Persicobacter psychrovividus: one gene and its partner. The protein of the gene in region 2 interacts with the protein of the main gene of each other region in a pairwise test. Links are inferred from orthologs where the notes say so. Each region holds a gene or a part of one and is shown on either strand. Other genes may lie near its edges. The genes, in order: accC and ribD.

Evidence for each region.
Region 1: the proteins of ribD (region 2) and accC interact in binary tests that used the Escherichia coli proteins (3 or more experiments, as listed by UniProt). The link is inferred for Persicobacter psychrovividus from one-to-one orthologs.

What each region holds. Positions count from the first base shown.
Region 1 is NZ_AP025292.1:1,000,882-1,009,287, reverse strand. Bases 1,661-4,557 are described here. They hold accC (acetyl-CoA carboxylase biotin carboxylase subunit), read right to left. Parts: upstream 3,836-4,557; coding sequence 2,486-3,835; downstream 1,661-2,485. Other genes in these bases: efp (elongation factor P), read right to left, coding at 4,439-4,557; accB (acetyl-CoA carboxylase biotin carboxyl carrier protein), read right to left, coding at 3,943-4,431; AABK40_RS04635 (sensor histidine kinase), read right to left, coding at 1,661-1,668. In the rest of the region: AABK40_RS04640 (LytR/AlgR family response regulator transcription factor), read right to left, coding at 1-559; more of AABK40_RS04635, read right to left, coding at 565-1,660; more of efp, read right to left, coding at 4,558-5,005; AABK40_RS04615 (beta-ketoacyl-ACP synthase III), read right to left, coding at 5,129-6,127; rpmF (50S ribosomal protein L32), read right to left, coding at 6,502-6,696; AABK40_RS04605 (YceD family protein), read right to left, coding at 6,726-7,313; 4-hydroxythreonine-4-phosphate dehydrogenase PdxA, read right to left, coding at 7,447-8,406. UniProt on the Escherichia coli protein: This protein is a component of the acetyl coenzyme A carboxylase complex; first, biotin carboxylase catalyzes the carboxylation of the carrier protein and then the transcarboxylase transfers the carboxyl group to form malonyl-CoA.
Region 2 is NZ_AP025292.1:460,110-468,399, forward strand. The notes cover bases 1,610-4,390. They hold ribD (bifunctional diaminohydroxyphosphoribosylaminopyrimidine deaminase/5-amino-6-(5-phosphoribosylamino)uracil reductase RibD), read right to left. Parts: upstream 3,624-4,390; coding sequence 2,595-3,623; downstream 1,610-2,594. Other genes in these bases: AABK40_RS01975 (arginine deiminase), read right to left, coding at 1,610-1,961; AABK40_RS01980 (GAF domain-containing protein), read right to left, coding at 2,090-2,572; AABK40_RS01990 (acyl-CoA thioesterase), read left to right, coding at 3,796-4,362. Outside these bases: AABK40_RS01970 (TonB-dependent receptor), read right to left, coding at 1-507; more of AABK40_RS01975, read right to left, coding at 741-1,609; AABK40_RS01995 (GIN domain-containing protein), read right to left, coding at 4,461-5,300; AABK40_RS02000 (GIN domain-containing protein), read right to left, coding at 5,483-6,295; AABK40_RS02005 (hypothetical protein), read right to left, coding at 6,511-6,633; AABK40_RS02010 (hypothetical protein), read right to left, coding at 6,636-7,097; prmC (peptide chain release factor N(5)-glutamine methyltransferase), read left to right, coding at 7,289-8,152. UniProt on the Escherichia coli protein: Converts 2,5-diamino-6-(ribosylamino)-4(3h)-pyrimidinone 5'-phosphate into 5-amino-6-(ribosylamino)-2,4(1h,3h)-pyrimidinedione 5'-phosphate.

The DNA of each region.
Region 1 (8,406 bases), 540 kb from region 2 along the record:
GTGGCAGTTTGTCCATCAGTTTGGTCAGCGACTGCAATGCCATCACTTTCATCGTCGGCGTATGGTAACGCACATATTCGCGCATCCCTTCCACATAGGCGATATCACTGACATTAATGCGGTGATATTTGTAATCCTCCTTAATCATCAAAAAGTCTTCCGTTGCAGCAGGTGTCGTGGTCGGCGCAACCTCTTTCAGGCTCATCAGTTCTTCCGCTTTCGCGACGGCCTTCATGAAACGATCCAGCGAAAAAGGCTTCAGCAGATAATCGATCGCCTGCACCTCGAAACCTTTCACGGCATGTTCGGCATAGGCGGTCGTGAAAATGACCATCGGCGGCTTGGCAAGGGCATTGAGCAATTCAAATCCTGTAAGGTCAGGCATCTGAATGTCCAAGAAAAGCAGATCAATATCGGTGCTTTTCAGCAGTTCAATGGCTTCCAAGGGGCTTTCACAAGTATCAATAAGCTCAAGGTTGGGCACCTTGCTCACATAATCTTTCAGCAACATTCGAGCAAGCAGCTCATCATCTACAATCAGGCATTTTAACTTTTGCATGGCGATTATTTTTTTGAAGGAAGGTTCAAGGATAAATGTACCAAAAAGCGGTCTTGGTCATCTTCTACCTCAAGCTGATGGGAATTCGGGTAAAGCAACGACAGCCGCCGTTCGACATTTCTCAGGCCAATTCCACCGACATTGTCCTTACGGAACGGCTGAGACGGCTTGCTGTTTTCCACCCTGAAGATCAGGGCTTCAGCTTCAAGAAACAAATTAATACGAATCCAGCCCTGCTTATCTTCAATTTTACTGTGTTTGAAGGCATTTTCCACAAAAGGGATGAATATCATGGGCGGTACGGTGGCACCACTCAGCGGCGTCTGTAGTTGCAGCTCAATATCGAGTGGCCTTTCAGACTTCAATAATTGCAGCTGAATATAATCCTGCAAATACTGCACCTCCCGATCCACAGGCACCAGTTCTGCCTTGCAATCATATAATATATAGCGTAACATATCCGACAGCTTGAGAATCATTTCTGGCGCTTTGTCGGATTTTAGGTAAGCGAGCGTGTAAATATTATTTAAGGCATTGAAAAGAAAGTGCGGATTAATCTGCGACTTCAGGAAGTTAAGCTCCGACTGCAATGTTTGTTCTCGTAGGGCGACGGCCTCTCTGCTTTTCTGAAAAGCGTATTTGGTCATTTCAAAAGCCGTGGAAAGGAACAGCACCAGCAAAAACTGCATGAATTGCGGAAAGACGGTATAATGCACAATTTGCTTCAGCGGATAACTCAAATTTGATTTCGGCCTGCGGTATCGGCGCATCTCCCGCCGGTCAATCAAATTGGAATAATGTTCCATCAGCGACTGATCCAAATGATTATAAATATAGGACACCACCACTACTGCCAGCAAGGCGCCCCCGAAATATAGCCACCATTTCCTGTCATGCAGAAAGTGGGGAATCAGGTATTTGATGTTTATGGCGATCACGATGGTCATGCCGACAATGATCAGTATCGCTTTGTAGGCAGAAAGGAAGTTGGGTAACCTTTGCGCAAAGAACGACCACATGATCAAAAAATAAAGGGACAGCAACACTGAATAGCCGATCAGCTCGCCAAGGCGGGAATGTTGAGATAAAGGATGACTTTTTTGCTTCATGATTTAAAGATACATGGATGCTACTATTCTTTCCAAAAAAATCAATGAATGGCAGTTTTTGGTCAATGAAGAAATATTTATTACCCACAGGTTTCTTTGAAGAGGTTTATACAAAGGTCGATTACAAATCAATAGAGTGCATAAGACCTTCAGGGAGTCTATCGCGTGACTCTGTCTCGTGATAGGAAAATTCAGGTAAGCGCTATCAGGGGCTGTTACACAACCATAACCTGATTTTATATCACGAAATTTTATTTGGCCACTGTACGGGCAGACCCAATGTCATTAAGTTAAGGATTTTGAGGGACACAGGTCTAAATTTGAAATGCTCGTAGAGGCGTTATTCTTAACGACTCACGTAACAATTTGAATAAATCTAAGAGGAAACCTATAAAATCACCATTGAATTAGACGTTAAAAATAACGTCTCTACAGGATAATGCGCTTAACTTAATGACATTGCGGGCAGACCTGTGTGTCTGCCCAAATCATCATAAATTTTGTATCGTTTGGATACACACACGGGTGCATCCGTACAGCTCACGAAATAATCTTTTGTGCTAAATCCATAGAACTGAGTTGTGCGACAGCCCCTGATGGCAAAAGTGTTTACCCTCCTACTGTGATGCACTCAAATCAATATCCAAAATAAAAAAATCACGGCAACCCTCTAAATCAAGGTAATCATGGATTATAATTCCTTACAACATGATCTTAAAAACAAAAAAACCGATAAGCAGGAGCCTATCGGTTTAAATTATTTATAATATTTTAGGTCAGGCGCATAAGCCAGGCCCTACCATATTTGCTATTTTGTTTAATCTTTCAAAGATTCGAAGTCGAAATCCTCCAAAAACTTGGTGGTGAAATGTCCCGTCTTGAAGGTCGGGTCATCCATCAGCTTGAGGTGGAAAGGAATCGTTGTTTTGATCCCTTCGATGACAAACTCCTGCAATGCACGCTTCATACGAATAATGGCGCGCTCACGGGTTTGTGCCGTAACGATCAATTTGGCGATCATCGAATCGTAGTTTGGTGGAATGGTGTAGCCAGCATAAACATGCGAGTCCACACGTACACCACGTCCGCCAGGGAAATGAAGGTTGGTGATTTTTCCAGGTGACGGACGGAAGTCACGGCCTGGATCCTCAGCATTGATTCGACACTCCATAGACACGCGCTCAGGGTAACGATCGGAAGCCGAAACTGGCTGACCTGCCGCCATTTTGATCTGATCTTTGATCAAATCCACTCCAGTTACCTCTTCAGTAATAGGGTGTTCCACCTGAATACGGGTGTTCATCTCCATGAAGTAGAAATCTCCATGCTTGTCCACCAAAAACTCTACCGTACCTGCGCCTTCGTACTTCACCGCCTCTGCAGCTTTCACTGCCGAACGGCCCATACGCTCACGCAAATCCTGATCCAAAGCCGGAGAAGGGGTTTCCTCTACCAACTTCTGGTGACGACGCTGAATGGAACAATCACGCTCAGAAAGGTGAATCGCTCTTCCCGTGCTGTCGCCTAAAACCTGGATTTCCACATGGCGAGGCTCTTCAATGAATTTCTCCAAATAAAGGCCGTCATTACCAAAGGCTGCCGCAGATTCGCGGCGGGCATCGTGCCATCCTTTTACAAACTCATCGTCGTTGTTGGCCAGGCGCATTCCGCGTCCGCCACCACCGGCGGTAGCTTTAAGGATTACAGGGTAACCCATTTCTTTGGCCAATCCAAGACCTTGCTCTACAGAATCCAACAGGCCTTCAGAACCAGGAATGGTCGGTACACCTGCGGCTTTCATAGTCGCTTTGGCGGTTGCTTTATCGCCCATCCCCTGAATCATTTCAGGAGAAGCACCGATAAATTTAATATCATAATCACGACAGATCTGGCTGAATTCTGCATTTTCAGACAAGAATCCATAACCTGGGTGAATAGCATCTGCATTGGTAATTTCCGCCGCAGAGATAATATTCTGAATTTTCAGATAAGAAGCGTTCGATGGTGCAGGACCGATACATACCGCTTCGTCTGCAAATTTCACATGTAAACTTTCCTTATCAGCAGTAGAATAAACTGCAACCGTTTTGATGCCCATCTCGCGACAGGTGCGAATCACACGCATGGCGATTTCGCCGCGATTGGCAATCAGAATTTTCTTAAACACGATGATTGAATTTAAGGTCAATAAAAATGTCCGACATTGGGTACCCAAAAATCAGCAGGGCGCACCAGTGAATAAAAAAAGCCCAAACCGTAGTCCAGGCTTTTAAATTATTTCGTCGGATCTACCAAGAAAAGTGGGGTATCAAACTCTACAGGAGTAGCGTCGTCTACCAAAATTTCTACGATTGTACCGCTTACTTCAGATTCAATCTCATTGAAAAGCTTCATGGCCTCAATGATACATACCGTCTGACCTGCCGAAATCTTGTCACCTACATTCGCGAAGGCTGGAGATTCTGGATTGGCAGACTTGTAAAAAGTACCAATCATTGGTGCTTTAATCGTTACCAAATTAGCATTGGTCTCTGCTGCTGGCGCTGCTGCCGGCGCAGGAGTTGAGGCTGGTACCTGGGACACTACGGGTGCTGGAGCGGCTGCCGGCGCAGCTGCTGCTGCAGCGACGGTTTCTACTACGCGAGTAGGTTGCTCTGGCTCACGAACGACAGAAATTTTAAATTCTTCCGTTTCAATTTTTACCTCGTTAAGTCCTGACTTAGAGATAAAGTCAATCAGGCTTTTAATCTCTGATGGTTTCATAGGGTTATTATACTTTTACACGTTCCACATACGATCTCGTACGCGTATCGACTTTTATCGTATCCCCTTGGTTAATGAATAGGGGTACTTGAATTTCAGCACCAGTTTCCATGGTGGCTGGTTTAGTAGCATTTGTCGCGGTATCGCCTTTAATACCTGGCTCAGTGTAAGTTACCTCCAAAACCACATGAGCAGCAAGCTCACAAAGCAATGGACGCTCTTCCTCAGCCAAGAATAAAATCTCTACCATTTCGCCTTCTTTCATCAAGTCGGCATTATCTACAGACTCTACTGGAAGATTTACAGACTCCCAAGTATTGGTGTCCATAAAGTTCAAACCGAAATCATCGGTGTAAGAAAATTGGTGCTGACGACGCTCAATACGTACTGGATCAATTTTATGACCAGAAGAGAACGTATTATCGATCGTCTTTCCTGTCACTACATTTTTCATCTTCGTACGTACGAAAGCTGGGCCTTTCCCTGGCTTAACGTGCTGGAAATCAGTAATAATGTATAATCCAGATTTGAATTTAATACATAATCCGTTTTTAATATCAGCGGTAGTTGCCATTATTTATATCTTAAATTTTCTAATAGTTTCTTTCTAAGTAAGGAAACTCACCATTCATACACCTATTTCTCAACGGCGCATAAAAGTAAGGTTTATCCTTTATTTCAGCAAAATAGAAGCCAATTATTTTGAATCGTACCCCCATTTAAGGTAAACTGACCCCCAGGTGAAGCCGCCACCGAAGGCTGCAAGAATCAGGTTGTCACCCTTTTTGAGTTTCTTCTCATAATCCCACAAACACAAAGGAATAGTGGCGTTGGTGGTATTGCCGTAGCGGTCGATGTTCATCATCACCTTCTCCACTGGCAAACCTACACGGCGGCGAGTGGCATCAATGATTCGCAAGTTGGCCTGATGAGGCACCAGGTAAGAGATTTCTTCAGGAGCAAGCTGGTTGCGCTCAACAATCTCGGCAGAAACATCAGCCATTTTTGTTACTGCAAATTTAAACACCGTAGACCCTTCCTGATGGATGGTATGCTCGTTGGCGTCGATGGTTTCATGGGTTGAAGGACGGCGGCTACCTCCTGCTTTCATATGCAAGTAAGGCTCTCCGACACCATCAGCCTGTAATTCGCTGTCGATAACACCCACTGCTTCTTCTGTAGGCTCAAGCATTACTGCTGCGGCACCATCACCAAAAAGCACACAGGTTGAGCGGTTGTTATAATCAATGATCGAGGACATTTTATCGGCACCGACCACAACCACTTTTTTGTATTTTCCAGTCTCAATGAACTGAGACCCTGTTACCAAACCGTACAAAAAGCCAGAACATGCAGCATTCAAATCAAAACCAAAAGCATTCTTTGCACCTACCCCGTTGGCAATGATATTTGCCGTCGCAGGAAAGAACATATCTGGTGTAACAGTACAGCAAAGCACCAAATCCACCTCTTCAGGGGCGGTGTTTGTTTTCTCCAAAAGGCCTTTAACGGCCTCAATACCCATTACCGAAGACCCTTGGTCTTCACCTTTTAAGAATCGACGTTCTTTAATTCCTGTTCGGGAAACGATCCATTCGTCATTGGTGTCCACATATTTCGCCCACTCTTTGTTGTCCATCACAAAGTCAGGAACATATCCGTGAACTCCCGACACCATTGCGTTTAATTTTTTCATGCCTGAAGGTAAAGTCTTTATGCTTTGCAGCAAATCTGCTAATTAATCAAATAATAACCGTCCGCATACAGGACCTCAGCAAATAAAAAATAGTTACTCAGGGACGGTATGCAGGCCGTAACTAAAAGTATTTTTGAGGAAACTCCCCAGCACGCTTACTGTGCCTGGCCTCCAATAAAAATAAGCTTCCTTCCCAAAAGTCGGGCAGGAAACCATCACTAATAGTAATTGACAAATATAGAAGAAAAATGATTGATTTCTCGAAAATATTCATCAATGTTCTCCCCCATATTTGGCGAAGGAACGTTTAAGGCAAAAAAAAGCCCCACTTATCTAATAAGTTGGGGCTTTTTGAAAGTTTTCGTAGAAAACAATTAAATCGCAGCTTCTGATTTTTCGATGTAAACCTGACCTTTGTAGTAAAGTTTACCTTCCAACCAGTATGCACGGTGACGTACGTGAGTTTCTCCTGTTGTAGGACAAACAGACAACGTTACAGGCTCTGCTTTATAATGTGTTCTTCTTTTATCTCTTCTTGTTTTGGAGATCTTTCGTTTAGGATGTGCCATTGCTCTAAATAATTATTAGGATTCACCAACTATTTTTTCTTCAATTTTTTTAATGCCTCCCAGCGCGGGTCAACAGGCTGGTCGTCATCTTCAGCTTCATCCGTAGTCTCCTCAGACTCTTCATCCACATCTGACTGGTACACCAGTTTGCCATCCTCCCGACGGTCAGGCAGTAGTTCCGCCAACAAATCTTCCTCCTCTTCTTCCTCACGGTATCGAGGGTGAAGGCGCTTCATTGGCAGCCCTAAGGTTAGGAACTCATAGACGAACTCCATGACGTTGATCCGCAGGGTATCTTTAGTGATCACCGCAAATTCGCCATCATAAGGCTCCTCTTCGTCCCCATATTTAAAAAACACGCTATCTTCTACCGTGATTTCTTCTTCATAGGGTTCGACAGAGCGATCACAGATCAGCTCTACCGTAGCATCGATTGCAAAATCCATGCTAATGTGTCTTGAACCTTTCGTCAAACGAATGTCCGCCACACCATTACCTTTCTCTACAAGACTAAATTCAAATTGCTCGAATAAAGTATCGTCAAAACTCAACGAGAACTCATGTTCCCCCAAGCCCAATTGAAAGATATCTATATCAAATTGCTTAAGCGTTTTCATTGCTTTTCTCTAACAAGGACGCAAATTTATAAATTAATTTTAAAAAGTCACGCCTTCTGCCCACGAATATTTTAACAATGAAGGATTTTTTATGCAAATCACACTTTATGATCCTTCAACAGGGACAAAATCATCAGTCTTTCTCTAACGAGCGGTCAATTTCATCTGCAGGCAAATCCCTGCGACGACTCATTTTCCTGTCCATCTCCTCCACTGAAACCTTCGGGCGGTGGACTTGTTGCGATTTGATGTATCTATTATTGCAAATATCAATCGCCATAAACAAGGACTCCAAAAAAGACTCTTTATCTGCCTTTCCCTTCCCTGCTATATCATAAGCCGTGCCATGATCGGGCGAAGTGCGAACAATTGGCAATCCTGCAGTATAATTTACACCAGAATCAAAAGAAGCATACTTAAAAGGGATCAAACCCTGATCGTGATACATGGCCAGCACGCCGTCAAATTTCTTGTGGGCACCTGTACCAAAGAAACCATCCGCAGGAAACGGCCCGTAAATCAGATTACCTTCTTTTTTAAATTGCTCCAGTACCGGTCGAATCACCTGCTCCTCTTCTGCACCAAGCAATCCTTCTTCACCAGCATGGGGGTTCAGCCCCAATACCGCAAGCTTCGGCTTGGCAATACCAAAATCATTCTTGAGGCTGTCAATGAAAATATTCATTTTCGTGGTCAGCAGCTCGGGAGTCAGCGAAGAAGACACTTTGGAAATTGGAATATGGCCAGTAACCGTCCCTACGCGCAAGCCTTCGTTGTTACACAACAGCATCAGGGAATCTGAAGCACCAGCCACCTGGGTAAGGTATTCTGTATGCCCTGGAAAATCGAAATCTTCACTCTGGATATTCTGCTTGTTAATTGGGGCAGTCACCAAAGCATCAATATGGCCCGCTTTCAAATCTTCCGCAGCCGTTTTCAGGGACATCCAAGAGAATTGCCCGCCAACTTCGGTGGACTTACCTGCCGTAATCTCCAAAGGCTCATTCCATACCTGAATCAGGTTCACCTTTCCCTCCTGCAGCTTATCGATGGACGGCGCAGGGTGGAACGAAAAACCATCAAGCTTGTAACG
Region 2 (8,290 bases):
TCCACGAATCAGAATGTCGTTCCTGAAAGAGGCGGAAGATGCTACCCCAGGCAAGGACTGCACCACTTTACTGATGTCGCGGTTACCTCCAGGGTTTCTTTTAATTTCATTGGTGCCAATGGTTCTCAGCGATAGCGGGGACTCCATTTTTCGCTCAAAGCCCTTAGCGGTAACCTCCACGCCTTCAAGCTGTGTAGCGTCTTCTGTCAGGGGGAATTTTACAATGGCTGGCCGCGAGTTGGTAACTTCGACCTCAAAAATGACTTTCGGCTTGTAGCCAACATAGCTCACCTCAAGGTTAAACAAACCAGGCGTCAGGGCAGTGAATTCAAATTTCCCGTTGATGTCAGTTACAACACCAGTAGTGGTGCCCTGAATAACCACGTTCGCAAAGGGAATAGGCTCGTTGGTGAGCTGATTGAATACTTCTCCTCGGATAATACCGTTTTGCGCTTGGCTGATAAAGCTGACAAAAAATAGCAGGATAGAAAACAGTAGGGATTTCATGATGGTATGAAGTCAGAAAATAGCGTTGATGTTGTTTTAGGTTATTTAAGTTTACGTGTAAGGTAAATTTAGTTGAGTATTTATCAATAATATTTTAACTATTTTTATCAATGAGCTGATAGAGTTTAGTTATGTCTAATTAATCGACCGAAAAAGTTAAACAAAAAAAAGAGCGCCATTACCCTTAATGGGGCTGGTGCTCTTTAGTAATATTTTATCAACAGATCGTTGTGTTAGCGCAATGGTTGGCGCTCGAGTGGCATAGTCATACAACGCGGGCCACCAAGCCCTCTTGAAAGTTCTGAGGATTTGATCTCCAGGACTTCTACACCAGCTTCTTTCAATGCCCTGTTGGTATACTTGTTTCGGTCATAAGTAATGACACGGCGCGGGCCAATGGCAAAAACATTAGCACCATCATACCACTGCTCGCGGGAAGCGTATTCAGGGTAACCTTGTGCAGTGCCAATCACTTCAAGATGTGGGATTTCCTGTTTCAGCAGGTCGATAATGGATTTGTTGACCACCTCTTCTTCGAGAATCACCTCCCCGTTACTGTCTACCCCTTTTTGGCGGTAGATGTAGGTGGTCAGGTTCATTTCCATCGCATCAGGATAAGTAACGATCAGGTTTTCATCAATCATGGTGAATACCGTATCGAGGTGCATGAAATTGCGTCGTGCAGGCAGGTGTACCTCATATACCCGCTCCACATTGCTGTTCGCCAGGGCATGTTTCGCCACTTGCTTGATCGCCTTGGGGTCGGTACGCTCGGAGTTACCAATGGCCAACGCTTTTTCAGAAAGCACAATGACATCGCCACCTTCAATACATGGTGTTTCAGGGCTGCCATCATGCTCATAAGCATTGACATAGTTGTTCTTGAACTGTGGGTGGTGAGCAAAAATCATTTGCATGATATCGGACTCCCGCTGGCGGCCAGGGTATTTCATATGGCTTGAGATGACCCCCGACTGAATTACTGCTGCAGGGTCCCGCATAAAATAACTGTTAGGACTTGGGGTAATCAAAAAGTCCAGGTCGCCTAAATCAGCCAATGCATCTGGGCGCCACTTTCTTCTCAGGTGCTTCATGCGAATGCCTGAAGTAAGTGCTGTGGTTGCCTCGGCAAGCGACAGGTGCGCCAGAAGGTCTTCAGCAACATGTGCGTAGCCCTTTACTGCCAAGGCAGATTTGTAGGCATTCAGGCGAAGCTTTTCATCTTTCATTACATCCTGAAGGAGCCCTTCCAGACGGAAAACTTTAGCGTTGGTGTTGAGTCTTACCAAAGCGCGGAACTCATCGTGTTCGCGTTGAATTTGCTCCAGGTAGGGAACGTCTTCAAAGAGGAATTCTTTGATATTATCAGGAGTAAGCATCTCCAGCTCAAAGCCAGGGCGGTGCATAATTACACCATTAAGTACTCCGAATTCAGACTGCAATTTCAGCTCCATAAAATTTTATGTTTATAAGTAAGCGTCCTGTATGAGCATGCCATACAGTGCACGTTTCGATAGATCTAATAAAAATACACTCTCAGGTTAAATTGGTGAGCATATTAAAAGTTCAATTTGATTCGAATTTAAAGTTTATTGGCTAAAATAGCCATTAATTTCTCCAAATACAGTTGGTCTGTCGGGTCAAAATCATTCAGCTGATCACTGTCTACATCAAGGATCATGGCAACGTTTTGGCCTTTAAATACAGGAACGACGATTTCAGATTTACTGTCTGATGAACAGGCAATATGCCCAGGAAATTGTTCTACATCAGGTACCAGAAGGGTTTGTGCTTCTGCCCATGCGCTTCCACATACGCCGCGGCCTTTCGGTATGCGGGTACAGGCGATAGGTCCCTGATATGGCCCAAGCACCAGCTGATCTTCTTTCACGATGTAAAAACCTACCCAAAAGAAATCGAAGGCTTGTTTGAGTGCCCCAGCGATATTGCTCAGGTTGGCAATCAGGTCGTCTTCATAACTGATCAGTGCCTCAATCTGAGGAAGCAATTGTTCGTACTGATCCGCTTTTGTACTGTTACGGTCAATCAATAAGCTTTCGGCCATAATATATTTTTTGTTCGTATAGTTATTTTTTATTGTACCAAATCGACAGTCTGTCGTTGAGGATGTATTTTTCTTCGGCAAGTTGCCCTTTTATCTTGGGGGCAAGAATGCCACTGCCGAAGGTGGCTGTTGCTGTAAAAATTCGCGCTTCATCCCAAAGGTCAGCTTGCATTATCTGATTGAGCAAACCAGCACCACCTTCGATAAATACCGAATGGATTTTTTGCTGATATAGGTCGCTCATGAGCTGTTCAAGAAAATGCTCCTTTTTCAATGCAATGAAAGTTGTATTCCCAACGACGCCATTTTTTGTGAAATTATAGCAACGGGTAGGTTGTGTTCCCTGAAAAAGGTGAAGGGTATTGGGGAGCACAAGGTTACGATCAATAACCACCCTGATCGGGTCTTGCCCTTTCCACAAGCGGGCATTGAGCACGGGATTGTCGTAAAGTGCGGTATTTCTGCCCACCATAATGGCCTGCTCTTCAGTGCGCCATTTATGTACCAAAGTACGCGAATGAATATTGCTGATCCATTTGGAATCGTAATTTTCTCTTGCCACAAAACCGTCCTGCGTCTGTGCCCATTTCAAAACGACATAAGGGCGCTTTTTCTCCATGAAGGTGAAAAAACGGCGGTTCATCTCCCGTGCTTCCTGTTCCATGACTCCCGTGACCACCTCAATGCCCGATTCAATCATACGATGGAGCCCACTGCCAGCTACTTCAGGGTTGGAGTCTGTGGCAGCCACCACCACCCGCTTTAATTGGTGCTTGATTAACAGATCGGCACAGGGAGGGGTTTTCCCGTGGTGAGCGCAGGGTTCGAGGGTTACGTAGGCAGTGGCTTCAGGGAGCAACTGTTTGTTTTTTACATCGGCAATAGCCCGTACTTCGGCATGTCCTTCTCCTGCCCGCTGATGCCACCCTTCGCCAATAATTTTCCCCTGATGCACAATAACGCACCCCACAATAGGATTGGGGTAGGTTGTGCCAAGCCCGAGTTTTGCCAACTCAATAGCACGGTTCATAAACTTTTGGTCTTCAGTCATCTTTTTATAAATCAAGCGGGCACAGGACAAGCCCAGGTTAGAATTATACCAATGGGGGCCAAAATAAGTTTTTTTTCGCCATTAGAAGCTAAAATTTTAGAGATTTTCCTTTCTGTCAATTTACTTTGCAGTTCTAAATCTTGAGATGACTCAAAAGAGATAACCTACAACGATGGAGCATAAATATAAAAGGATTGAAGATTCACGCATAGAAATCAAGCAGCTGATGTTGCCTTCAAACGCGAATTTTAGTGGGAAAATTCACGGGGGGCATATATTGTCGTTGATGGATCAGGTGGCTTTTGCCTGCGCATCCAAGCATTCAGAAACCTATTGTGTGACTGCTGCGGTAGAGCGCGTCGAGTTTCTGCACCCCATAGAGGTGGGGGAGTTGGTATCGATGAAAGCACAAATCAATTATGTTGGCAGAACGTCGATGATTGTGGGGATTCGTGTGGAGTCTGAGGATATTAAGACGGGCACTGTAAAGCATTGTAATTCGTCGTATTTTACAATGGTGGCCAAGGATGAGCAGGGGAAAACAACCGCTGTACCAGGGCTGGTCATCAATTCTGAGAATGCTATTCGACGATTTTTGCGGGCGGCACATAAGGTAAGCTACCTGAAGACGAAAATTGAGAAGTTTAATAGCCGAAAGGTGGAGGAGTTTATGGACGAGGTTTACCTGAGTCAGCTGAAACTCTTTAATGTGAAAATTGAGCTGGATCAGAAAGATTAAAAAAAAGCGGTAAGGACAGATTTTCCTTACCGCTTTTTTGATCTACAGGGGTAGGTATTTCCTCCTGCTGAAGCCTGATATTTATTGTTTGCTGCTTATCAGGACTCTCTTTTACTTAATTCAGCACCACCGTTGACTTCCACATCCACGGTCAGGTGGTCGTGCCCGTCAGCTTTATAGAACAAGTGCGCTCCCCCGTCGGCTTCTCCTTTAATCAGGCTTGAAGCATTCACCCATGCATTGGCGGCGTCGATCAATTTTACCTCGTATTTTTCTGCTTCAACAGGCACATTCAAACTCGCGCCTTCAACAGGTTCGTGGCAAAATTTTGAAGCGCCTTTGGCTTCCACCGAGATGGTATTGAAACTATTACCCGACAGGTTACATACCGCACGGTCAGCGAGTTTAATTTCCGCTTCCTGACCAATAACAGTCGGCAGGTTGATGATCGCATTGTTCTTCACATCAGTGTTTGAGGTTTGTGTACAGTCGATGATCAGCTTAGGGACTGCCACATTTTCAGCCGCAAAAACTTTTGCCGAGTCTTTGGCAGTGATGGTCATGGGCTCGAAGCTGAAATAGGTTTTTGAAAAATCTACCTTCGCCTCGTTGGTTACGATCAGTTCATGGATCATTTTGGCACTCAGGGTAATTTGCAACTGATCGATCGCAGCACCCTCGGCAAGATAAATACTCAGGTGATTGTCATTAATTTTGAAATGCAGATTGGAGAGCTCCCCAAATCCGCTGACCTGCGCTTTGCTTTCAGAAGCATTTTGGATGTTCAGGTGCAGGTGCTGTCCAATTTCTACGGAAGTAAAATTCCCCAATGGGACCTCAAGGCTCGATGGGCTTGGAGCAGGGCTGTCGGAGCAGCTGCTGAAGATGGCCGATAAAACGATCAGGCAGAGGAATAGAGGGTTACTTATTTTTTTCATGGTGTAAAGATCAATATGAAATAGCCGACAACAAGGGTTAATGGGGCTGTCGGATTAATTTGTAGGGCAAAGATATAAAAATTCAGGTATTTGAAGTATCCCGAATGATGATGATTAAAGCCAAAAAAAGCAATGCTAAAATAACATTGCTTTTGGGATTTTAAAGAAGGGTTCAGTCTACGCTAAAGCGAAAGGTCTTTGATGAATTTTTCAGCACCATTATGAAGTTCTACAGTGGGAGTATAGCCATGATTCACATAATAAATTTGCGCACCATTGTTGGCTGTTCCTTTGATGTCCTCTGTGGCATCCACCCAGAGTTTGGCACCAGTATCAATGTTCAGGTCGTAAAGGGGTGCTTTGAGTGGGGCCTTGCTGTCAGGAATGAAATCATCATTCGAGGTTTCATTGAACAGGGCACCGTTTCTTGCGCTGATGGTCACTGTGGAACTTGCATTCCCTTGAATATTGGTATGGGCTCCAGTATCCATGGTGAGTTGTGCGCTGTGGGTTTCAAGGTCAGCGATGAATAAACTTGCGCCATTTTTAGTGTTCAGCTTCAACTCGTCCTTGACCAGTAGTTGGTCTTCAAAATTAACAATACTGTGGGTATCGATGTCCAGGTTGGCTTGATCTTCTGTGGTAATTGCCCCTTTAAGCAGGACATCGGCTTGGTTATGGACATATAATCTTTTGAGATCATAACCGAGGTGGATGGTCGTTTTTCCTTCAATTTCTTCTCCTTGTCGGGGCTTGATCATCAGTACGCCATCTTTTACGGCATAGTCCAACTCATTAAAATCACCATTGCTGATATCCACCGAGTAGCTGCCGTCCTGAATAACCGTTACGGGGAAGTCTCGACCCGTGGCATCAATTTCCACACTGTGAAAAGGCGACATATGTTCTCCTGTGGGGTTGTCGTTGGTGGTACATGCTGAAAGGGCTACCACAGCGAGGGCAACAATCATCAGGCTTGAGAATATCTTTTTCATGTTCATTTTTTATGGTTAAGGGCATAAAAACAAACACTGTGCAAGTGTAAATTATTCCTTGAAAATAGGGGGAGAGTATGAATCAGAGGCATGATAATCAAAGCAATCGGCAAAAAAATAGCTGAAAGCAGTTTCATGAAAGCGTGGGCGCGGGAGTGTGCTACTTACGATAGGGGAAGTTTGATATTCTTTTTTCGGAGGGATACACTCTCCAATTATTCTTTTTCCTCTTCAGGCTTGCCACTCATGATATACCACAGAATAATCCCTCCTGCGGTGAAAGGAGTGATGAAGGCCAATGAAATGAGGAAAGCCAGCAGGCCGTCTTCGAGCATCATACTTAATAGGTTTCAGTTGGAAAAATAGGGCGTGCGCTTATGGGGCAATTCGCACTGCAGCCTTGTTCCAGCCAATAGTTTGTTGTTGGTAGTTTTGGCATGGTAATAATATGCAGGTGCGAGACCTTTTCCTCAATTTTCACTGCCTGGTCTGTAAGATAATTGTGTCTGGCAGTTGAAAATCCACTCACAAAAACACAGCGCATGCAAATATTGAGACTCTTAAACCCCTTTGCTAATGGGGTTAAATCACAAGGCGCACTATTCATTAATTTAGGGGAAATCTTCCGAAAGTCAAAGATTATTTTACAGCTTTGGTAACGCCGAAGCATGGGCTGAAGGGACGCTGCAATTTTGTTGATGGTGCTGTATTGGCAGCAGGCATGAAAGGTAATGGTGAAAATAGGATTTTTGTCTTCCGATAGGCATATGTCAAAATCGTTACCCTGAATTAAGTTGCTCATATTCAATTGTTTGTCAATTATCTTTATAGTTGGAACTTTATTTACGCTACTTGGGTTGGTTAAATGTACTTTTCAGTGGTTGGATTAATTTTGTACGATATTTGATGCAGGATAGGGGTAGTGCGAGCATCAATGCCTTATTTTGGGGTAAATCGCGTGCAGGATTGAGGGGATAATTTGTAAATTGCAGCATGGAAAAAGCATTCAATGGCGCGAAAGCGCTAAAAAATTATATAGCGGAGGCACTGACCCCCATTTTAGGGGATCGTGAAGCTGAAAGTGTTACCTTTGGATTACTCGAAGACCTTTTTGAAATTGATAAGATGAAGGTGATGACCAATGAGCGTTTGTCATTGCTTGAAGAGGAGTATGATGAATTGTGGGATGCTGTGGAGGAATTGAAGCAGGGGGTGCCCTTGCAGCATGTTACAGGAGTTGCGCCTTTTTATGGCCATAAGTTTATCGTCAATGAACATACCCTGGTGCCACGCCCCGAAACCGAAGAGTTGATCAAGTTGATCTTGGATGAGAATAAAGACAACGAGCTTTACAACATTCTTGATATTGGTACGGGTACAGGCTGTATTCCTATTTCCCTTGATTTGGAGATGCCACATTGCGATGCTTTTGCGGTGGATATTTCCGAGAAAGCCCTGTTTGTTGCCCGACGCAATGCAGTATATTTGGATGCAGCGGTGAGTTTTGAACAAATGGATGTACTGAAGGATGAGCTGCCTTTTGATCAGCAGTTTGAGATTATTGTCAGCAACCCACCTTATATCTGCGATAAGGAAAAAGCGGACATGGATGCCAATGTATTGGAATATGATCCACATTTGGCGCTGTTCGTTCCAGACAATGATCCGTTATTGTTTTATAAAAAAATTGCTGATTTGGCATTGACGAAATTGACTGCCAACGGGAAGTTATACTTTGAAATCAATGAGGCTTATGGTGCAGAAACCAAAACCATGTTGGAAGAGAAAGGCTATAAAAATGTGGAGGTGTTTAAAGACCTCAATGACAAAGACCGTATGGTTCGAGCTCAGCGTTAAAAAATGAATGGACGGGGAGTTTATTTGTCCGCAGATTATGCAGATTTCCACAGATTATTTTTGTGGGTAAGCATGGAAGGGCATATAAAGGATTAGCATGGTTTTTTGTATTTAGTTGGTCACAGGCAAGCGTCCGCA